DNA from 3 places in the Albibacterium profundi genome. Region 3 is predicted to be linked to each of the others. Evidence: riboswitches for the same ligand, from Rfam matches in the RefSeq annotation. Region 3 holds a riboswitch; each other region holds the start of a gene.
The links. A riboswitch is a leader RNA that binds a small molecule or an ion and turns the genes downstream of it on or off. The one in region 3 is predicted to bind cobalamin.
Positions count from the first base shown of each region.

Region 1: another riboswitch for cobalamin. It lies ahead of metE (5-methyltetrahydropteroyltriglutamate--homocysteine S-methyltransferase); the one in region 3 lies ahead of WKR92_RS00055 (TonB-dependent receptor plug domain-containing protein).
Region 2: another riboswitch for cobalamin. It lies ahead of WKR92_RS03545 (ribonucleotide-diphosphate reductase subunit beta); the one in region 3 lies ahead of WKR92_RS00055 (TonB-dependent receptor plug domain-containing protein).

Region 1 covers NZ_JBBVGT010000001.1:237,069-245,001, forward strand. The annotation lists gene WKR92_RS01080 (DUF6970 domain-containing protein) at 1-38, opposite strand, end outside; gene WKR92_RS01085 (hypothetical protein) at 191-616, opposite strand; gene WKR92_RS01090 (alpha-L-fucosidase) at 709-2,502, shown strand; gene WKR92_RS01095 (cold-shock protein) at 2,504-2,959, opposite strand; gene WKR92_RS01100 (YkvA family protein) at 3,137-3,577, shown strand; gene WKR92_RS01105 (SMP-30/gluconolactonase/LRE family protein) at 3,595-4,620, shown strand; cobalamin riboswitch at 4,695-4,884, shown strand; gene metE (5-methyltetrahydropteroyltriglutamate--homocysteine S-methyltransferase) at 5,058-7,382, shown strand; gene WKR92_RS01115 (hypothetical protein) at 7,527-7,933, shown strand, end outside.
Region 2 covers NZ_JBBVGT010000002.1:500,526-508,458, forward strand. The annotation lists partial or broken gene WKR92_RS03510 (PLP-dependent cysteine synthase family protein) at 1-320, opposite strand, end outside; gene WKR92_RS03515 (AMP nucleosidase) at 369-1,187, opposite strand; gene clpX (ATP-dependent Clp protease ATP-binding subunit ClpX) at 1,262-2,509, opposite strand; gene WKR92_RS03525 (ATP-dependent Clp protease proteolytic subunit) at 2,496-3,206, opposite strand; gene tig (trigger factor) at 3,406-4,743, opposite strand; tRNA gene WKR92_RS03535 (tRNA-Leu) at 4,816-4,897, opposite strand; gene WKR92_RS03540 (hypothetical protein) at 5,319-5,951, shown strand; adenosylcobalamin (AdoCbl) riboswitch at 6,061-6,194, shown strand; gene WKR92_RS03545 (ribonucleotide-diphosphate reductase subunit beta) at 6,294-7,268, shown strand; gene WKR92_RS03550 (ribonucleoside-diphosphate reductase subunit alpha) at 7,307-7,933, shown strand, end outside.
Region 3 covers NZ_JBBVGT010000001.1:8,871-16,803, forward strand. The annotation lists gene WKR92_RS00045 (cell surface protein) at 1-462, opposite strand, end outside; gene WKR92_RS00050 (YncE family protein) at 492-1,643, opposite strand; gene WKR92_RS00055 (TonB-dependent receptor plug domain-containing protein) at 1,640-3,673, opposite strand; cobalamin riboswitch at 3,766-3,963, opposite strand; gene WKR92_RS00060 (sulfatase) at 4,601-6,154, shown strand; gene WKR92_RS00065 (acyl-[acyl-carrier-protein] thioesterase) at 6,282-7,046, shown strand; gene WKR92_RS00070 (L,D-transpeptidase) at 7,152-7,568, opposite strand; gene WKR92_RS00075 (potassium transporter TrkG) at 7,535-7,933, shown strand, end outside.

The sequences.
Region 1 (7,933 bases), 230 kb from region 3:
AGGATGCCAAACAAAACAATGAATATATATTTGATCATTTTGAACCTTTGTATTACATCGTACGCAATTCGTTATCTATTAACTCCCAATTCCTCTCGTATAATCGACTGAAAACAGAGAACCGATAGAAAATATTTTGCCAATAACCGTTAGGTCATCTAAACGATGTGTCAACTTAGTAACCTACCTTTTAATCTACGTTACGTTTGAATACGAGCTTGGTTTCCGTTGCACCCTCGTTATTAATCAACGTTAAGGTATTAATCTTACCAACGATGTTTTCTTGGATAACATAGGTAACTCCGTCGAACTCCATTTCCTTAGTTGCTATTACGCGGTAAGAAACAGAAGTTGCAGACGCGTTATCACCAGCCTCGTAGATCCAAGCTTTCCCGTCACTCTTAAACTCAAGACGGCCGCCTTCGGGGATAAGTTCCGTTGGAATCCCGTTCTCGCCATCTCCAGATATCGTTTTTGTTAACGACCGCCAATTCCCCGTACGGAGTACATTATTTACAATGTCTTTTTCGGCGCTGGTAATCGTCTCTTCACTACATGCAGTAAATCCAATCATTACAACAGCAATCAACCCAAATATTTTTAAATAATTTTTCATTTTAATATGTTTAGTTTTTTTAAATTACAAACACTAGAAGACAAGTTTAATGCCATTTTTCAATAATTTGCTTATCCAAATTCTCCATGAACATGAAATCGTTTTATATATTCATCCTCGCAACCTTCCTGTCATTTAGCGTTCAAGCACAAAGGGGCGACCGCGAAAAACTTATTAAAAAAATACAAGACAGACCATATCCACAATGGTTCAAAGATGCAAAGCTTGGCATTTTTGTCCACTGGGGGCTCTATTCCGTTCCTTCGTACGGAAGCAAGGAATCCTATTCGGAATGGTTTTTAAAAGGCCTGATGGATGGAGATAGTACACGTATTAATTTTATGCGTGACACCTACGGGCAGAATTTCACATACAACGATTTTACTAGCTATTTCAAAGCAGAGCTTTTTGATCCGCAGGAATGGGCAAGTTTATTCCATGAAGCTGGGGCGAAATATGTGGTTCTTGTTTCCAAACACCATGACGGCTATACATTATGGCCAAGCAAATTCAACAAAAACTGGAATAGTGTCGACACGGGGCCCAAAAGGGATATCGTAGGTGAATTAAGTGAGGCTGTACGAGATGAGGGTCTAAAAATGGGTCTTTACTATTCTTTAGCAGAATGGAACCATCCGCTCCATCGCTGGTACACGGATCCAAACGACAGCATCGCCCGATACGTCGATGAGTATATGATTCCACAATTCAAGGAATTAGTCAGCACCTACAAGCCGTCAGTTATTTTTGCCGATGGTGAATGGTTCAATACGGCAGGCCAATGGCATGCGGCGGAGTTAATCGACTGGTACTATACTACAGTGGGAAGTGATGCGATCGTCAACAATCGCTGGGGTCATGGTATCGACGTTGGTTTTTTGACACCTGAATATAGCTCGGGGATTGCGGTGACTGATCGGCCTTGGGCAGAGGTCCGCGGAATAGGGCGATCGTTCGGCTTAAATCGGAACGAAGATCTGGCTGCTTATGGAACTTCGAAAGAGTTGATCCAACGTTTCATTATGACCGTAGCCAACGGAGGTGGGATGATCCTGAATGTCGGACCGAAGGCCGACGGACAAATTCCTCTGATCCAACAAGAAAGACTTTTACAATTAGGTGAATGGCTGAACGTTAATGGATCAGCAATATATGGCGCCAAACCTTACACCATAACGCATGAGGAAGAACCCATATCCATCCAACGTATCGATTCAAACATCCACTTTAATTGGGTACGAAATTCTCCTGCACGAGGGATTCGTGAAGATGATTTCTCGGCAGAATGGAATGGTTATATTGTTGCACCCGAAAGCGCTGAATATGTTTTTGAAATAAAAGCAGATGATGGTGCTGCCATTTACATCGACAACGAGCTAGTCATTAATCAGAATTACACTGCCGAGAGTAACGAAGCGGAAGTTATGGGGGCCAACACCAGCGCTTCTACAACTGGAAAGGTTCGTTTGGAAAAGGGACAGGCTTACCCGATTAGAGTTCAGTATAACGAGAAAAAACAAAATGCTGAAATAACGCTATTCTGGACTGGGAAGACATTCGATAAAGAAGTGGTACCCTCAAGCGCATTGTTTACCAACAAAGCGTTGACAGAACCAGGACTTAAGGTTACTTATAAATCCATGCGTACACATATATGCTATACACGAAATCATGGTAAACTCTATGCAATAAGTTTTGATTGGCCTGAAGATGAACTCGTGCTATCAATTCCGAAGCCAGCTCCCTCTGTCAAAGTTAGCCTGCTCGGAGTTGATAGGGATCTGCCCTGGAAATACGAAAATGGTAAATTGTATATAAACACCAGTGAAGTAACTTATGAGGAACTTCCTTCACATGATGCCTGGACGTTCGAGATTTCTATGTAATTTATTTTACCTTTTTGACCTTAACCGCATTCAGGCCTTTTAGACCTTTTTCGACTTCGAAGGTAACTTTATTATTCTCTGTAACTTCTTCTTCTAAACCATTGACATGGAAGAAAATGCTTTCTTGAGTTTCTTGGTCTTTGATAAAACCATAACCTTTTGATTCATTAAAGAACGTTACGGTTCCGTTTCTAATAAGATCGTCTGCGGTTAGCTCAGGCTGCTTCGCAACGCCAATCTCAATATCCTCGCTTTTAATGACTTTTTTCTTTGTTGGATCAGGTGGTGTATCTGTGATATTCCCATTCTCATCCACATACGCAAACATTTCCTCTAGATCCTTACCTTTATCGGAATTTGCTTTGCGTTCTTCCCGCTTTTGCTCTTTGTCTTGTCTTTTTTTTCTTCTTTTCTTTTCTTTTTCTTTTTTGTTGAACGTTTCTTGTGATCTCGCCATATTATCTGTTAAAAGTTTTAAGCACGATTTAGTCAAGGAATTGACCCTGAAGGGATTAAGTGTGCTATTTTTAATCGGTATACAAAGGTACGATAAATTAATGGAAAATCATGAGAAGCACCCGCCTTCAAGTGCCCCCACTCGTTCATTTGGCAGAAATTTTGCAATATTTGTTATATGAAAAAAGTAGAATTAAGCTTAAAAGAGCTTTATCGAAGATTTGGTAAGTCTGAGACTCGTGCTTCCCAACTTGTAAAAGACAAAGAAAAGACCCAGAGAACAATTGAGAAAGCATTAATGAAAGCAAACGCCAACAGGAATGATCTTACGGGTGTTTGGGATCAGCTGCAGAGTCTTTTTTCGCTCGTTCGCGATTATACGAACGGTAGTTATAAAAGTATACCTAAAAAGTCACTGATTGCCATTTTGGCGGGAATCGTATATTTTCTCTCACCGGTTGATATGTTTCCCGATTTTGTGCTTGGTTTTGGTCTGGTCGATGATATGTTTATTATTGGACTCGTGATAAAACAGGTATCAAAAGACCTTGAAAAATACCAACTGTGGAAAGCAGAACAGGAAGTTTCTGTGGAAATCACCAATCAATATTCCCAATAAGATTGTATCTTTAAGATATGAAGAAAACGATCATATTCGGATTTGTCCTAGCCTATTGTTTTATGGTGCCGTACTCGTTGCTCATTCAACACGTCTCCGCACAAAAAAAGGACAGTAAATCAAACTACCCAACTATTGGCTCAATCAAGGTTCTGAAACCAGAACTCAACAAGGTTATAAAAGCCGATGCTAAGATTGAAGTTTTAGCTGAGGGATTTAAATGGACCGAAGGAGCGCTATGGGTTGACAAGGAGGATATGTTACTCTTCTCAGATATCCCAAACAATAAAATACACAAGTGGACCGAAAAAAGCGGCATTGAGGACTATCTGTTTCCGTCAGGTTACACAGGTAAACAAGATCGTCCGGGGGAACCGGGGTCAAATGGTCTGATCGTCAATAAACAGGGTGAATTAATCCTAACTCAACACGGCGATCGTCGAGTAGCAAAGATGGCAGCACCTATAACCAGCCCAAGTGCTGATTTTATTCCGTTGGTTGATGGATATCAGGGCAAAAAGCTAAACAGCCCGAACGATCTTGTTCAACATAGCAATGGAGACATTTACTTTACCGACCCTCCATATGGCTTAAAGGAACAGACGATCGACAAGAGGGAACTTGACTTTTGTGGCGTCTATAAAGTTGACAAAAATGGAAATGTTACGCTACTGGTTGATTCCATTTCGTATCCAAATGGAATCGGCTTAACTCCGGACCATAAACAGCTCATTGTAGGCAATTCGGATGGAGCTGCCCCCTATCTATACCTGTATAACATATTAAACGACGGCTCACTTGAGGCTGCTGGTATTGCATTCGACTTCTCTCCTTATGGCGGCGGACCGGATGGCTTCACGATTGATAAAAAAGGAAACATTTATACGAGCGGACCTGGCGGCTTATGGATTCTAAACAAGAATTTTGAAGCTATTGGTCGAATCCGAATTCCACATCCAGTTTCTAATTGTGATCTTTCTGAAGATGAGAAAACCTTGTACGTGACGGCTAATCACCAACTACTGAGAATTAGGATGCGGTAATGGTATACTGTCTCATTAATGGCCTCAAAAGATCAACATTAATTGTATATTTGCTTCCATAAGTTCTTTTATTTCTTCAATCAAACCGAATAGGTCTTGCTTAGCTGCAAATTAAAAGGGAATCGTGTGTAAATCACGAACTGTCGCGCAACTGTAAGTAACGACCAGTCTTTATCCATTGAAAATCCACTGTCTTGAGAACCAGACGGGAAGGATGATAAAGATGTTACAAGTCAGGAGACCTGCCTATATCGAATTGACGATGCTTTCGCGAATTGAAGCAGAAGTCAGGTATGATACCTCCTATTCGTCCCTCTTGGTTGGATATTTAGCAACAGTGTCTCCCCTTACTCCTCTATTTTAATTTAAAAAAAGCATTACGAAGTTTAGCAAAGAGCTTTTAACTGATCTATTTATCTTTTAAAAAGCAACGAAACATGCTAACAAACAATCTTGGCTATCCGCGTATTGGTAGCCATCGGGAACTCAAAAAAGCCTGCGAGCAATATTGGTCAGGCAAGACGACTCAGCGAGAACTATTGCAGGTTGGGAAACAAATCCGCCTGCATAACTGGCAGCTGCAAAAAAGCGCGGGTATCGATCTCATCCCGTCTAACGACTTTTCCTTTTACGATCAGGTTTTGGATATGTCCTTAACCGTGGGAGCAATTCCTTCAGTCTACAACCAAATTATTTTAGATCGGGAAAATACAGAACTCGACCTTTACTTTGGAATGGCACGTGGCTACCAGCAAAAGGGATTGGACATCACAGCCATGGAAATGACCAAATGGTTCGATACCAACTATCATTACATCGTACCAGAATTCTACAAAAACCAACAATTTACGTTTTTCTCAAGAAAAGTAGTCGATGAATTCTACGAAGCTAAACAGGCTGGAATGCTTACAAAGCCCGTCCTGATTGGACCTATCTCCTACCTTCTCTTAGGAAAGGAAAAAGAAGCAGGTTTTCATCGTATTGAATTGTTAGAAAATCTTCTCCCTGTTTATTTCGAGATTTTAAACGAATTGAAAAACAATGGCGTCGAGTGGGTGCAGTTTGATGAACCATTTCTGGCTTTGGATCTTAGTGATAAAGAAAAAAAGTACTTTAAGTCGGTATACAAACAGATACGGTCAAAATTTCCCGGCATTCAAATCTTAGTGGCCAGCTATTTTGAAGGACTCAGAGATAATATCGACTTAGCATGCTCATTACCAGTTGACGCTCTGCATATCGATTTGGTAAAAGATCCAGCACAACTTAACGATGTGCTTGTTTCCTTACCTGATACGACAAAACTTTCTTTAGGAGTTGTTGATGGACGGAATATCTGGAAAAATGATTATGCAAGCTCATTGGCACAGATTCAACAGGTTGTCGATAAAATCGGCGATGAGCGGGTTCTGGTAGCAGCATCCTGTTCGCTACTACATTCTCCTTGCGATTTAGAGCTTGAAACAAATGACAGCATACTGGTTCCGGAAATCAAACAATGGTTAGCATTCGCCAAACAGAAGGTTTATGAAATCGTCAGCTTAAAGAAGCTGGCAACCGAAACTGCTGATGAAGGTTTAAAAAAAGAATTCATGAATAACCAGCACGCGACGAATAGCAGGAAAACGTCGTCCCTGATCCACGATCGTGCTGTAAAAGAACGTGAGAAAAGAGTTGAAAGTACTGAATTCCAAAGAGCAAGTCGATTTGATATTCGAAAGGAAAAACAAAGAGAGGTATTAAATCTCCCGCTTTTTCCGACTACAACAATAGGCTCCTTTCCTCAAACACGTGATATTAGAGCACAACGGGCACTCTTCAAAAAAGGACATATTAATTTGGAAGAGTATGAGCGGGCTTTGAAACTTGAAACCGAGAAAGCAATCCGCTGGCAAGATGAAATCGACTTGGATGTTTTAGTTCACGGTGAATTTGAACGAAATGATATGGTTGAATATTTCGGTGAACAATTGAACGGTTTCGTTTTCACTAAAAACGGGTGGGTGCAAAGTTATGGTTCTCGTTGTGTTAAACCGCCTATCATATATGGTGATATATCAAGACAAAAACCCATGACCATTGCGTGGACGCAATACGCACAGAATTTAACCAATAAATTAGTTAAAGGGATGCTTACAGGACCAGTTACCATTTTACAATGGTCCTTTGTCCGCGACGATCAGCCCAGATCGGCTACCTGCAACCAGATTGCCTTAGCAATTCGCGATGAAGTTGAAGACCTTGAAGCTGCCGGAATAAAAGTCATCCAAATTGACGAGCCTGCTATTCGGGAAGGTCTTCCGCTTCGAAAAAGCAAATGGCAAGCCTACCTTCATTGGGCTATTAAAGCTTTCCGCATTGCTTCCACCGGGGTGAAAGACGAAACGCAAATTCATACGCATATGTGCTATTCGGAGTTTAACGATATTATTCAACATATCGCGGAAATGGACGCGGATGTGATTACAATTGAGTGTTCGCGTTCTAAAATGGAACTATTGGATGCCTTTATCAGTTTTGCATATCCCCAACAGATCGGGCCAGGTGTTTACGATATTCACTCACCTCGTATACCTCTTAAAGAAGAAATGGTCGGCTTGCTCACGCGAGCTAGCGAAGTTATTCCGTCAGATCAGATATGGGTAAATCCAGATTGCGGTTTAAAAACGCGCAATTGGGAAGAAACGCAAAAGGCGCTTGTTGAGATGGTGGGCGCAGCCAAAAGTATGCGACTCGCAAAGGCTGAACCAATGAGCGTCTAACATGTGAACATCGTGTCTGCTAACAGACACGATGTTTTTATTTTTGTCCGAACTTTGCCGAGCAACTTAACGGGTTTTTAAAAAATTTATATATTTTTGATATGTAAAAGCTAAGCCTTTTCCTGTTTCAAATTAAAATATAAGATGAAAAAATTATTACTATCTACATTCCTCGTATTTGCATTTTTTGTATCAGAAGCACAAATTCTTAATAGAATAAAAAATAAAGTTGAAGAAAAAGTGGCTAATAAGGCCGTAGAAGCTTTGGAAGGAAAGACTGAAAAAGAAGCAAAATCGGCCTCGACTAACGAAGATGCTACCGTAGAGCCGACTGCAGCTGCCGGAAGGGCATTGCCTGTATTTGATTTCAAAGCCGGCGCTAACGTTATCTTTGAAGATAGCTTTGTAAATGACTCCGTGGGACCCATGCCTCATTACTGGAAATCAAGCGGCAGCGGTGCAGTGGTAAATTTTCCGGGGGTGGATGGCAAGTGGTTGCTCTTAAATGAATTCACAACTTATAAATTAGATACATTAATCTCACTGCCTGA
Region 2 (7,933 bases), on a different contig from region 3:
GCCTTCAAAGCATCTATCTTTTCTTTAGACTGCTTATCTGTGGTCGTAAAAATACATTTATATCCTTTAATCACTGCAGCCATCGCCAAGCCCATTCCTGTGTTTCCCGAAGTACCTTCCACAATGGTTCCTCCTGGCTTAAGCAACCCCGCTTTTTCCGCGTCTTCAATCATTTTCAAGGCCATCCGGTCCTTTATCGAATTACCCGGATTGAAGGACTCAATCTTAGCCAATACCGTAGCAGGCACATCTTGCGTAATCTTGTTTATCTTCACCAAAGGAGTCTGGCCAATGGTTTCTAAAATATTATTATACCACATCGTATTTATTATCTCTATTTTCTGATTCTTAGCTAATCAATTGTAGGATTAAAACTTCAAATGCTTCACCGTTAGCTTATGTTCAATTAATTGTCGTAGCGACTCAATTCCAATTTGCAAATGCGACTCCACAAAATCGGCACTAACCTTTGTATCACTATCCTCAGTTTTCACACCTTCCGGAACCATCGGTTGGTCCGAAATTAACAATAAAGCGCCCGTCGGAATTTTATTAGCAAAACCAACCGAAAATATGGTAGCAGTTTCCATATCCACGGCCATGGCACGTAACTGTTTTAAATATTTCTTAAAGCCCTTATCGTGTTCCCAGACCCTCCGGTTCGTAGTATAAACGGTACCGGTCCAATAATCGAGCTCATGATCGCGAATAGTTGTTGAAATGGCCTTCTGCAAAGCAAAGGCGGGTAAGGCTGGCACCTCAGGCGGAAAATAATCATTCGAAGTACCTTCACCTCGGATCGCGGCAATAGGCAAAACCAAATCACCAATACTGTTCTTTTTCTTTATTCCACCGGCTTTCCCAAGAAACAAAACCGCCTTGGGTTGAATAGCCGATAATAAATCCATAACGGTCGCTGCAACCGGACTCCCCATCCCAAAGTTGATGATGGTGATACCCTCGGCAGTTACACTCTGCATAGGTTTATCTAAACCATAAATGGGCGCATTGTCATGCCATTCCGAAAATAGCTTTAGATAGTTAGAAAAATTCGTCAGCAAGATATAGTTACCAAACTCATCCAAGGGCCGACCCGTATACCTGGGCAACCAATTCTCTACAATCTCATCTTTTGTCTTTAAGCCTACCTGAACGGGGCTCTGGTTAGTATCTTTTTTATCTTCCATAATCATTATCCGCGATATATAAATATAAAAAAAGTCCCCGTAATTACGGGGACTTTTCATTTTTCTATCTTAAATCAAGCAGCCCTGAGCTTGTCGACATCTGATTTTTGAAATTTATCTTGCGCATAGTCCAGCGTGATCCTCAAAGTCTCCTCTGCTTTATGCTTTTGAGAGGGAACCTCAAACATGGCATCCAACATGATAGCTTCACAAATTGCCCTTAAACCTCTTGCACCTAATTTAAACTCCATCGCTTTGTCCACGATAAACTCAAATACTTCCTTATCGAATTCAAGTTTCACATTCTCATAAGCAAACAGTTTTACATATTGCTTGATCAGAGAGTTTTTAGGCTCTGTCAGAATACTCAGTAGTGTATCTCTATCCAATGGATTCAAGAAGGTGATTGCCGGTAACCTACCAATCAACTCTGGAATTAAACCGAAGGCCTTCAAATCCTGAGGAGTTATATACTTGTGTAAGTTTTCCAAGTCGATATCCGAGTCACTAGATGACATCTTATAGCCCACCGTGGTTGTACGTAAGCGTTTTGCTATCCGCTTCTCGATGCCATCAAATGCACCGCCACAGATAAATAGAATATTAGCTGTATTTACAGCGATCATCTTTTGATCCGGATGCTTACGTCCCCCTTGTGGTGGTACGTTGACACTCGTTCCTTCCAAAATCTTCAATAAAGCCTGTTGAACACCCTCACCCGACACATCCCGTGTTATCGAAGGGTTTCCACTTTTACGTGCGATTTTGTCAATTTCATCGATATATACAATTCCTCGTTCTGCTGCGGCTACATCATAGTCAGCTGCCTGAAGCAAGCGAGTTAAAATACTTTCAACGTCCTCCCCAACATAGCCTGCCTCCGTCAATACCGTTGCATCTACAATACTGAAAGGTACATTCAAGATCTTCGCTATGGTTTTAGCTAATAGCGTCTTTCCCGTTCCAGTTTGCCCTACCATGATGATATTCGACTTTTCGATTTCAACTCCGTCTTCATCAACCTTTTGGCTCAAACGTTTATAGTGATTATATACGGCAACAGAAAGAACTCGCTTAGCTTCGTCTTGCCCGATTACGTATTCATCAAGATGTTTTTTTATGTCTACTGGCTTCAAAAGCTTCAGGGCACCTTCAATGGCTTTGCTTTTTTCAACACCTGTCGCCTCAGCCAATAATTCATTTGCCTGCGTAATACATTTATCACATATATATACGCCGTCGCCATTGATTAGCAGCATCGTATCTTTCCGGGCTCTACCGCAAAAAGAACAAGCTACTTCCTTTTCTTTACTTTTTGCCATCGTCTTTTTTTGTTCCTTTTAATACTTCATCCACCATTCCATGCCCTTTCGCTTCCTCGGATGTCATCCAGAAATCACGATCAGAAGACTTTTCTACCCAGTCAAACGATTTGCCCGAGTGGTGTGAAATAATGGTATAAAGTTCCTTTTTCAATTTTAACATTTGCTCCAAGTTGATTTCCATATCAGAAGCCACTCCCTGTGCTCCGCCCGACGGCTGGTGTATCATCACTCGCGAATGTTGCAAAGCAGCACGTTTACCCGCAGCACCTGCCACCAATAATACAGCTCCCATTGAAGCTGCCATCCCTGTACAAATAGTAGCGACATCTGGTGAAATATACTGCATCGTATCGTAGATACCTAATCCAGCGTATACACTTCCACCGGGAGAATTAATATAAATTTGAATATCGCGGTGAGCATCGGCCGATTGAAGAAACAACAATTGTGCTTGGATGATATTCGCGACATGGTCAGTCACCGCGTCCCCTAAAAAGATAATACGGTCCATCATTAAACGCGAAAAAACATCCATTTGAGCAACATTTAATTGTCTTTCCTCAATAATATATGGAGTCATCGATGTCGGTACATGTCTATTTTCTACCCGAGAGATAAACCCATCGACATGTTGACTACCGATGCGGTGATGTTTAATAGCATAATTTCTAAATTCTTTTTTATCGATACTCATAATGATTTGTTTTAATATTTAAGACGAATAAATATATGGATTAAGGATAAGTAAAAAAACTAGAATTACAAAAACTGAGCCATCTGGTATCCCTCGTCAAAACCTGCCAAAATGCCCGATGCTCTTAAAAAATACCCTTAAAACCAATAAAAAAGCCACACTAAGAATCAGCGTGGCTTCCTTTATATGTTAGAAAATTTTACTTTAATTCGATAAATTCGTTGTAAGGAATTTCCTTTTTCTCCAACTTCACAATCCCTTTCAAATGATCAAACACTTTCAATGCTTTTACTTCCTCAAACAAACGATTCGCTTGTTCTTTATCCTGAAGTAATTGAGCTGCGTATTGGTTCAACTGCTCCTCAGGAAGGTCTTGCTGTCCGTACATCTTTAATTGGGCGGCTAAACGCTCTTTAGCAGCGGCAATTACTTCCTCATACTGAATCTCCAATTTATTATCATTGATAATTTTATTTTCGATCAATGTCCATTTTAAATTTTTGGCGAAATCATCATAGCCTTCCGTAATCTCCTCGTCAGTTAGTTTTTCATTGGTAGTTTTCAACCAGCGCTTCAAAAACTCATCTGGAAAATCTGCTTTCACACGATCCATACCGAGTGTATACATATCGTTTTGAAGCTTCTGATCTGCATTTTGAACAAATAAGCTTTCAATTTCTTCTTGTACCTTGGCTTTGAATTCTTCCTCAGTTTTTACCGTTCCCTCACCGTAAATTTTATCGAAAAACTCCTGATCCATTTCAGCTTCCTCTAAGCGGTTTACATTTTCAACTTTCAGGTTGAATGTTCCCACCAAGTCAGCTACCTGATCTTCTTCAATTTCCAATAATCTGGCTACTGTACTGTCATCATAAGCTTTCTTCAAGTCGATTGCAACAACATCGTCCTTTTTCAGGCCCGCCAAACTCTTTTTAATTTTCTTATCTTCGATGATATCGCTACGTACCGAAGTTGTTTTCACAATTCCGTCTTCGAGAGGTTCTCCTTTGGCATCCACTTGTGTCAATTCACCGTATAGTACATCGTCCTCTTCAGATACTTCTGGGTTCGAACGCTTACCATAGCTTTTTCTCAAGTTTGAAATTCTTGAGTTCAAGGTTTCATCATCTGCCTTAATAACATATTCAGTTAATGTATCTTTCTCTGTAAAAGGCACATCAACCTTTGGAGCTAAGCCAATTTCATATTTGAAGTTATAATCATCTTCAAAACCCCATGTATATTGAGTTTCCTCTTCTTTCGGAAGAGGCTGTCCTAGAATTTCTAGTTTATTTTCCGTTAGATAATCGTTTAGGCTATTGCTAACAATTTTATTGATTTCATCGATTAAGATCGCTTTACCATAGGTTCTCTTAATATGCGAAGTAGGTACCATTCCAGGACGGAAACCTGGTAACTTCGCTTGCTTAGCTTGAGTTTTAATAGCACTGTCAACTTGACTTTTATAGTCTTCTGGTTTTAATTCTATGCTGACTACTGCATTCAAGTCATCAATGTTTTCTTGGGAAATATTCATAGCTGCTATTACGTTTGCCGTTAATTATTCATTTAACAAAAATTCCCCCCGATTATGTCGAGAGGAATCAAGTGCGGAAGAAGGGACTCGAACCCCCACGCCGTGAGGCGCCAGATCCTAAGTCTGGTGCGGCTACCAATTACGCCACTTCCGCAGGTATAGGATTAATTATGGATTGCAAAGGTAGTATCTTTTGTTAAAAATCAAAAACATTTTTAAATATTTTTCGGATTACGTCAACCGGCCAACGTCCAAACTTCACTGAGCAATACCATCAGCTCATTCAGTAAAAAGCCCGAACTAAATCAATAAGAAACGAATAATACATTCTTCTAAACAAACCATGGACAAACTGTGATTGTATAGTCCCCAACCAGTCCTTTTACCATTGGTTAAGGACTGCTTGAAGTCTGGTTGACCACTGTTTGACCACTGTTCAATTAAAACGTGTACTTTGCAAGTTGACAACTGCATCTTGTCAAAATGTCGCTTTATCTTTTTGGCATTGTTTTCCGCTCTTAGCTTTCCTTCTACTATTTTTTTATTACATTTATACGTATTCAAGATTAGAAAACATGAAAAGATTTTTCGTATTTATTATCGCGCTTACCCTGTTCGCGTCCTGTAATAATAGCAACAACCAACAAAGCGAAGATCAAAGCGACTCGCTGAATGTTGCAAGCGACTCGACGGATACGGCTATTGTCAGAACGGATTTGACCCAGGTCAGCAAAGCGATCTTAAAGGAATTCAAGGATAAAAACTATGAAGCAATCGCACAATACATCCATCCGGATGAAGGCGTTCGCTTCTCTCCCTACGCTTATATTCGTCCTGACACAGACGTCCACCTATCACAAGCCGATTTTCTGAGCGCGGTGAACAGTGAGGAAGAACAGATCTGGGGCGCAGCAGACGGAACAGGCGATGACATTAAACTCACCGCAAAGGAGTATTTTGACAGGTATGTCTACGATGTAGATTTTCTGGAACCGGAAACTTTTAGCGTTAATGAATCCATTGCATCCGGGAATAGTATCAACAACCAAGAAGAAATTTACCCAGGAACACAATTCACTGAAAGTCATTTCTCCGGCTTCGAAGAAAAATACAGTGGCATGGACTGGCGGGCTCTTCGCTTGATATTCAAGCAGGTCAACGGCAACTATTACTTGGTTGGCGTGGTACACGACGAGTGGACCATTTAAGCTTTGCATTCACGTTTGTGAATAACGGTGTTATTGTTGATAAATATTTACCCCACTCATCAATTAAAACAATAGATTTGTCTTGATGTAAAATCATAGCGATCAGGTATTACACTAATAAAAAAGGGGAATCGTGTGAAATTCATGAGCTGTCGCGCAACTGTAAGTAGGAATTATTCTATAAGCCAGATCACCTTCCTTTTTCGCTAGACTTTGCTTTCGCAAAAAAAGTAAATGTCCGAATGAATACTTTAAGGTATTGATCTCAAGACCCTTCAGCCCGTATCCGTTTGTACATCCTACTTTTTAATTTGTTTTTTTCAATTTAAAACACAAAGTAGTATGAGCATTTTTAACAAGAGGGTAAATTACAAACCTTTCGAGTACCCCGAAATTCTGAACTTTACAGAAGCTATTAACAAATCATTTTGGGTCCATTCAGAAGTAGACTTCACTGCCGACGTCCAAGATTTCCACTCCCATTTGGATGCCAATGAAAAGGAAGTTATTAAAAAAAGCCTGCTGGCGATTGCACAAATCGAAGTTGCCGTAAAATCCTTCTGGGGCAACCTGTATCATCACCTACCGAAACCAGAGTTTAATGGCTTGGGAAGCACCTTTGCTGAATGCGAATTCAGACACTCGGAAGCTTATTCAAGGTTGCTGGATGTACTCGGTTATAATAATGAATTTGAACAGTTGATTGATGTTCCGGTTATAAAAAAGCGTGTCGACTATCTCTCAGAGGCCCTGGCACATACCAAATCTGAAGATGAGAAGGAATATCTTTTCTCTCTGATTCTATTCTCCATTTTGATCGAGAATGTTTCCCTGTTCAGCCAGTTCGCTATCATCCTTTCCTTTACGCGCTTCAAAGGGGCGATGAAAAACGTGAGCAACATTATTGCCTGGACCTCGGTGGATGAACAAATTCATGCGAATGCAGGCATTTACATTGTCAACAAAATCAAAGAAGAGTTTCCTGAATATTTCGACGACGAGACGAAGAACCGCATTATGGATATTGTCAGAAACTCAATTGAGGTAGAAGCGGAGATATTGGACTGGATATTTGAGAGTGGGGAAATTGAGAGCGTGAACAAGACCAACCTCCTGAACTTCATGAAGTATCGTGCGGATGACAGCTTGCGCAGAATTGGAATGCCGAGAGCCTTCAATGTATCTGAAAGCGATTATCAGCCGATGGTGTGGTTTGAAGAAGAAGTATTTGCAAACAGCATGGATGATTTCTTTGCCAAAAGGCCGGTAGACTACACCAAACATGATAAAAGTATTACTGCAAACGACTTATTTTAAACAAAAAATCCCTGTTTTAAAAATTATAATTGACGAAGATGGAAAGACTTTGGTGGTTAAATGAAGAAAGTCAGCAAATCCTCAACCGAGGTTATCTGCTCAAAGGCGAAACGACAAAAACGGCTATCGAACGGATCGCTATGGCGGCCGCTAAGCGACTCTATAAGCCTGAACTTTGCGAACCGTTTATCGAGATGATCGAAAAAGGCTGGATGAGCTTAAGCTCGCCGATTTGGGCAAACATGGGTACCGAAAGAGGCCTACCGATCTCTTGTTTCAATGTTTACGTACCGGACAATATAGAAAGCATCACTCATAAACTCGGTGAGGTGATTATGCAAACCAAAATTGGCGGTGGCACTTCCGGTTATTTTGGTGAACTCCGCGAACGCGGCAGTGCGGTTACCGACAATGGGAAAAGTAGCGGTGCCGTTAGCTTTATGAAACTATTTGATACCGCCATGGATACCATCTCGCAGGGCGGCGTTCGGCGCGGGGCCTTTGCTGCTTATTTGGATATTGATCATCCGGATATTGGTGAATTCTTGGAAATCAAGAATATCGGCAATCCCATACAAAATCTTTTTACAGGTATTTGTGTACCCGACTACTGGATGCAGGACATGATTGACGGCGACATGGATAAACGTAAAATCTGGGCAAAA
Region 3 (7,933 bases):
CTCCTTACCGAATTCACTTCCCGCAAGCTCGTACCAGGTATCATCCGGCTCCCCATTTCCATTCTCATCCTGCATTACATAAACAATACCCGGTTCAGAAAAGGTGGGAATCGCATTTCCGTAAATGATGATATCATCTCCTTCATGATTCGGAACAGTATGGTCAAAACCCAATACAATATAACCTCCCCAGGCTCCCAAGGTTACCAGTCCCTTCCCTCCTAGAATTCCTTCGGCGCTTTCATAATCCCCCGTTGCTTTATTTATAAATTGGCCTGGCGCTGGTTTGTATTCGAATAATGTAGTCACGTAAGCATTGCTCTCAACCTTAGAATCCTCCTCAGAAGTTTCATCTGCGGGCGGCTGAACCGGATCATCGTCTTTTGTACAAGAGAAAAGAGTAACTGTAAAAGCCAAAACCAGTATCCAGATTTTCGCGGCTGATTGTAAATAAATAGTCATAGTATTCTGATGTTAAAATATTTGATGTATTAATAAATAAATGCAAAATGTGCTGGGATATCACCCGTTGTCGTTGACCATTTAAGTTTGCCATCCTTATCGAAGCAGTAAATCGTTCCCGGTGAGACATAGTCCTTCGCATCAGTCACATAAACATCCTTCGTCTCCGGGTTAACTGCAATTCCATAGGGCAGGGTAATTTCCTGTTCCGTACCATCAGTTATAAACGAGCGATCTAGGAGTTCCTCATTTTTAACATCCAGCATGTGATAACCAATTTCATTCTCCCCAGTTATATAGCTCCATTCCGTGCTATAGATATAGGCTATATCATCGTCAATAAGCAACTGACTTGCAGCAATTTCAAACTCTTTCTTAACGGATTCAGTCCCTGTATCGATCACATATATTTTAGATGGTGTTTCATAGTAATCACCACGTGAGGTAACATACAGATCTCCATAAGAATCAGCCTTTAAGCGATGGAGATTGGGTGCTACTTCAATTCGCTTTACTTCCTCAAAACTTTCCAAGTCAATCACTGAAATCGTGCTTTCGTAATTCGGAGGACTATAACCCCCGGAATTAGCGACATACAGGCGTTCGCCCACAATGGCCAGTTCTTCGGGTTGACGACCAACCTCGACACGACGTGTTATTTCCAAACTCGCTGTGTCAATCTCTGCCACCATGCCATTAGGAGCATTCGGATCGCCCACACTACCCAGATACGCACTAACATAAGCTCTGCCATTACCAAAAGTTATGTACCGGCAATTTATGATATCAATCTGCCCGATCCGCTTAGCCGTGTACTTATCTAACACCTCCACCTTATTAGAATTATTGACAATTATATACAGTTTGCTTCCGTAAACCGCCATATCGTTCCCCACATCACCCAGCCCCTTAGTAATTTCAGGATTAATTTCATTGTATATATTTCTGTGATACTCACCGGCTTGTAGATCCATATAATCCAAGGAAGCCTTATTCATATTCATATTTCCTTCGTTAAGAAGATAGAAACCTTTGATGGAAGCATCCGGATCAGCATCTTCTACTTCCTCCTTTTCTGAAGGCAGAGGTTGGTGGTCTTTTTTACAAGACTGGCCAATCAGCAAAAAGGCCATAAAAAAGACGATAATACATGTTGTTTTACTTGGTTGAGGTGATTTCATATAATTAGTGTTAAGGATAATCGATAGTGCCGCCCCGGCATTGGAAAATTGAGAATGACATCATAGTGCTGGTCAAGAACGTTGTTCACTTCCGCACGAAGCTTTAAAGTCGTTTGCTTGTGTTGCAGCGCATACCACACAGACACATCATGCGTATACCAGGGATCAACATAGTTAGCTGGGATATTCGCTTTTTGACTATAACGCTCGCCGGTATAAATAAAACTATAGTTCAATCCATAATCGTCGGCACTTAACATACCGGCAAACGAACCGCTGTGAACAGGAATGTATGGAATCTGATGCCCGAAATTAAATGCGTTCTGCGTATGATCCTCGGCCCTTTGATATGTATAATTCATCAAGCCCGAAAACTGGAGCTTAGGAGAGACCTTGCCTACGACTTTAATATTGGTCTCTAAACCGTTGATCTTCACTTCGCCCAGGTTTAACATCGTCCAGCGAAACAAGTTGGCGCTCGGAATAGCTACAATTTTATCTTTCACAAGGTTACGATAGACATCTGTTTGGATACCTATATAGTTGAAGAAAGCATGATCGACGCGTTTGAAATATGTAAAACCCATATTATACTGATGCGTATACTCCGGGCGCAGAAAAGTATTTCCGATAAATGTATAATAAAGATCATTGAACGTCGGCATCCTAAAAATAGATTTATAGAATCCTCTCAGTCGAAAGTCGCTGGACTCAAAAGGCTTCCAGCTAGCCATCACGGTTGGCGTAAAATCCTGTTGATCCCCGGCCGACTCGAACACCTGCACATCGTCATCTACATAGGTAGCCAACAAACTCCCCTGAATATAGAAACTGTTCAACCTATAGTCAGTCGCCAACGCAGCCAAGAATGTATTTCTTCTCGGAAATTGAAAGCGATACAAATTCGCATCAAGCTTATTATGTATATAATCAACTGAAAAGTTGGCGCGCCAGTTTTGACGAATACGAAAGGCATTCGCGACGGAGACATATCCTTCCTTTTGCTGGTATTTATTATCCAAAAAACCCTCCGTCGTCACATATTCAGGATCTAAATAGCGATTATAGTCGACCGCCAATTTTGCTTTTATAGCAAACCGATACCGCTCTGAAACCCGTTTCTCCACGGCCAATTGCAGAAAATTACTTTCATCCCATAAACGTTGTGAATAATCAAAACGATTTGCTACAATAGCACCCGGCAAACCTCTTTCCGATTCATAATGATAATACTTCGCCTGCCAAGACATGGTCGAGTCCGGTTTTCCAAAAAGAGCTGCTTCCAACCTAAATGCCCGAATATCTGCGTTAGTACGGGTTGCCGTCGTATCATAAACCCCGTTCGTATAGTTAAAATCATATCGGCCATGCGCGTTTGTGTATTCCGAACTTAGTCGCGCACTAAGACTTTCGTTCAGCTTATAATCCACATTCAGCGCCGAATTAAAAAGGCCAAATGACCCACTTTTCAAATGAACCGACGCATTCAAACGTTTATTCCCAGTGAAAGTCGGCTCCATACTAAGCAAAGAGATTGAACTCGCTGAAGCATAAGCCTTCGCCGGTTGGAACAGATTGGGGTCTTGTCCGTTAATCACAGAGACCTGCTCCATATTGGCAAGCGATAGCTTCCCTAAATCAACCTGTCCGTTTTGAGCATTTCCAATAGCGATACCATCATAGAATACCTGTGTATGATTAGTGCCCAAACTACGAATATTCACTGTTTTTAATCCACCAACCCCGCCATAATCCTTCAATTGAACACCCGAGAAGTAGCGGACCGCGTCGGCGACCGACAGGCTGTTTAGCTTGTCAAGAACCTCCTTATTTAAACTTTGCATTGGTACTGGAGATCGCAAAATCTCAAGCTGTTGAAGTGAATTTATTTCAACTTCGTTTAATTCATAGCTTTTAAGAGAATCAGGATCAAGCCTCCTAAGCTCCTGCGCAGCAATAGGCAATACGGATACGCACGTTAAGGAGAACGTAACAACCAGCGATACCGAAGTAAATATAAAGATCCTCATTTCATTTTGCCTAAGACATAGCAATTGAGGCATAAGAATAACTATAGGAAAAAAATAGTTTTCTCATTCCAGCTTCAATCCTCGAAAGCTATGAATATTATTAACTTTAGGCAGGTCTTCTGACTTACTCCGGCTATTCGGCCTTCCCGCCTGTAATGGCAGTGACCCTTTGGAATGAATAGCCTGTATAGGAGAATACAGCTGCGGGACAGTTTCGGAATCTCACCGAATTCCCTTTTAAGTCTCACCCATGTAGATATAGGTAGGACACCAAAAGCGAAGCAAAGATACCAACAATAAATGATAGTTTACAGCGAACTTTCACTTCCACCAGATTTCCAGTCCTAATATCCTCAATAGCAACCGTCTCTCTCTTATTTTAGGCCAAGAAACGTTAATGCCTTCGAACGAGAATGTTTTTGCTGAATAGCTGTCCGCACCCCGGTTATCAGTCTGCTTGTAATTTAACACTTTACTTATCCTGCCCTTATTCACTTATACCAGAGCAAGTTACTTCGAATTACAACCAAACTCTTCCATCCTGATTTTTATCAGCTCTACGGGATTGACGTTTGGAAGTTCAGAGGTTTTATCTTCATATTCGGATATCAGTTTCACCAAAAGCTTTAATTCTTTATAATCTGCGGTTCCAGCTTTAGAATACTTGATCTCCTCATATCTTTTGATAGCTGACTTATACTCACCTTCCGATTAATCAAAAACCACATTTGCTTTTTCATACCTTAATTTTATTAAATTGTTGAAGCATCTATAATATCGTATTCTTGATGAGTGCCTATAAAGCGAATATCGACCAGAGCGGCATAAAGATAACTTAAATTAGTACAGTTGTAGACTCCAAGTCTTTGGATTTTAGTTGCGAAACACTATCTTCATTATTATCGTAATACTTTAAACGTAAAAAATATGAGGAGTTTCGCTATTGGTCTAAGCCTTCTAGTGATGATACTTGCCAATAACGCAGTCTACGGCCAGCTGCATCAGGCCAAGAATGTAAAGCGACCAAATATCATTGTTTTTTTGGTGGATGATATGGGCTGGATGGACACCTCCGAGCCCTTCGGCGACAGGCCGTACCCACTTAACAACACATATCATACTCCCAATATGGAGAAGTTGGCAGCGCAAGGGATGAAATTTACCAACGCCTATGCGACGCCGGTCTGCACCCCCTCGCGGGTCAGCATGCTCACCGGCATGAATGCTGCACATCATGGGGTCACTCATTGGACATCTATACATAAGGACACGCCTTCAGATCACCAGGATAGCATATTTCATCGAGTAGAGTGGAATTATAACGGATTCAGCCCAATTGGCGGGATCCCGCATACAGCAACGGCGACACCGCTCCCGCAACTGCTACAGGATGCTGGTTATTTCACGGTTCATGTTGGAAAAGCCCATTGGGGCGCACAGGGAACACCAGGGGCCAACCCATTGAACCTAGGTTTCATGGTCAATGTAGCAGGGAATGCCATCGGTCATCCTCAGAGCTACTACGGTAAGGACAATTACGGGAATATTCCGGGGAAGTTTACGTTCAATGCCGTGCAGGGTCTAGCCGAATATTATGGAACGGATACTTTTCTTACCGAAGCACTTACTCAGGAAGCTATAAAATGCATTGAGCCAGCTGTGGAGGCTGGGAAACCGTTTTACCTGCATCTGGCACATTATGCAGTGCACGACCCCATACAGGGGGATCCGCGTTTTGTTCAGAAATATCTGGCGCGCGGCCTTAATCCCAGAGAAGCTAAATATGCAAGTATGGTCGAGGGTATGGATAAAAGTCTGGGCGACCTAATACAATATTTAGAAGATCAGGGCTTAGCAGAAAATACCGTTATCTTATTCATGTCGGACAACGGCGGACTGAGCCTTGGCTACGCACGGGGTGGAGAACCACATACGCAGAATTATCCTCTTAAAGCCGGGAAGGGTTCAGTTTATGAAGGTGGCATTCGTGTACCCATGATCGTGGCGTGGCCGGGTGTGACTGAACCCGGCTCCAGTAGCGCGCAGCCGGTCATCATCGAAGATTTTTTCCCGTCGATACTAGAGATTGCCGACATCCATGCGTCCGATCTTACACAAAAAATCGACGGTAAGAGCTTTGCTCCGATATTGAAAAACGAGGACAGTCGACACTCCGAACGGTTATTGATCTGGCATAGTCCACATCGGTGGATTATGGATGCGGGGCCGGGTATCAATTTTTTCAGTGCTGCCCGCCAAGGGAACTGGAAACTCATTTACGATCATCGCCAACAAAAACTGGAACTCTATGACCTATCGAAAGACATTTCTGAACAACACAATGTGATCTTAAAACATAAAAAAATCGCGAGGTCGTTGTCGAGGCAACTGACCGATCAGCTAAAGAAATGGGGTGCAACGATGCCAACTTACAGAATAAATCAGGAACGGGTGCCTTGGCCAGAAGAATCAGATAATTAAGGAGATAATAACTTAAAATCGGTATAATACCCCCTTGAGTCGTGAAAATCATTTTTGTTAATGACATTCATCACTTTATCACCCTCGTCTAATAAGTAGATTTACGTCTCAACGGTGGGACGAGAAAATGGATACGATCAAAAATTATTTCGATAAAGACTTCGAACTTAGATATTTTGAGATGGATGAGTTGGGAACTGCCTCCCCTACGACCATCCTTACATTATTAGAAGAGACGGCAGCCGAACATTGTTATTCGATAGATCATAGTTTATACCAGTTAGCAGACAAAAATATTGGTTGGGTCTTAATTTCCGGTGTCATGCAAATGGAGCGGTACCCTCGCTATAAAGAAAAAATTGTAATCAGAACCTGGTTATCAAAATACACAACGATTAAAGGCTATCGAGAAAATATAATTTACGATGAGGAAAATAACATTATTGGTAGAGCCCGAGGCTTGTGGATCTTTTTTGATATTAACAGAAGAAGACCCGTTAAGATATTTGATGATATAATCGAAAGATGGTCGTGCTGTAATGTAGCAAGCATTGACCATGACATTTCTGCAAAGATCGAGACAATTGAAGATCCCACATACCTGTTAAAATTCAAAATCAACAAATATGATACGGACATGATCAAGCACGTAAACAACATTAGATATTTACAGTGGGCAATCGAATCCGTTCCCGATCATATTATAGACCGATATTATTTATATTCTATAGACGGTCGGTTTATCTCCGAAGCCCACTACGGGCAAGGGGTTGTCTCAATGACTAAAGACTGCCCGAACGATTCACCGGACAGATCATTTATACATTCGATAAAAATTGAAGGAACAGACAAGGTCTGCGCTGAAGCGAAGACGGTTTGGAAGCTCCTCTAAATTATAGGCTTGACAATTAAAAAAAATCTCCTAAATTAATCGAATGAAAACGCACACTACCAATTATTTCGACACATTTATTGAAGTCGCTGACGCTTAATAATATCATTCCACGTTCGTCAACCGGATAGGCTGCTCCAACTGTACCGATTCCATCGTTGTTGAGTCGCTCAGCACACGTTTGAACCAATCCTCAGAGCGCCCAGAGCCCGCTCGTTCCATCAGGAACCGTGCAAGATCGATCACTTCTGCATTGGCCATTCGCACCGAACCATGCGACTCAGCCTCACCCAATGATTCGAGCTCGGTAGTGCCGTGTATGGTATATGGCATCTCGTAAACGATGCGAGCCCTTCCCATAGGATTTCCTTCCTGACCGGGTTTCTTGTAACTTTCGTCCTTTGACCACTCACTGTCGGGCGGCGTCCAGTCGGGATTCCAATCGATCTGGTGTATCTCGAACTCTCCCTGAGGTGTAGGGTATTCTTGTGTACCTACCGATACAGCAGGGGTTAGGCATATTAACCTTTGCGAGTTATTTCAGCTATTTCTTTAAGGGCGGATACCTAAGCTTGGACGTAAAGCTCATGCCCGTATTTTTGGATCGAGTTTACTTTTCAGTATTTCATGCCATATCCGCATTTTGTAAGGCTGGGTTTTCGACCTTACCAAATGGAATGATGGAAGCACCCTATGTCTTTAATTATCCTCTTCAGCTAATTATTATAGCTATTTTTGTTTTCGGCGGCCTAGGGTTGACAGTTATCAAGAGCACCGAAGAGTCAGATCTTTTAGGGCGTCGAAAAACCGTCTCGAAAATCCAAGGCATACCAGAGCCTAGCGCCGTTCTCGAAAAAAGCGATGTTATCGTCATTTTCGGAGAAAAA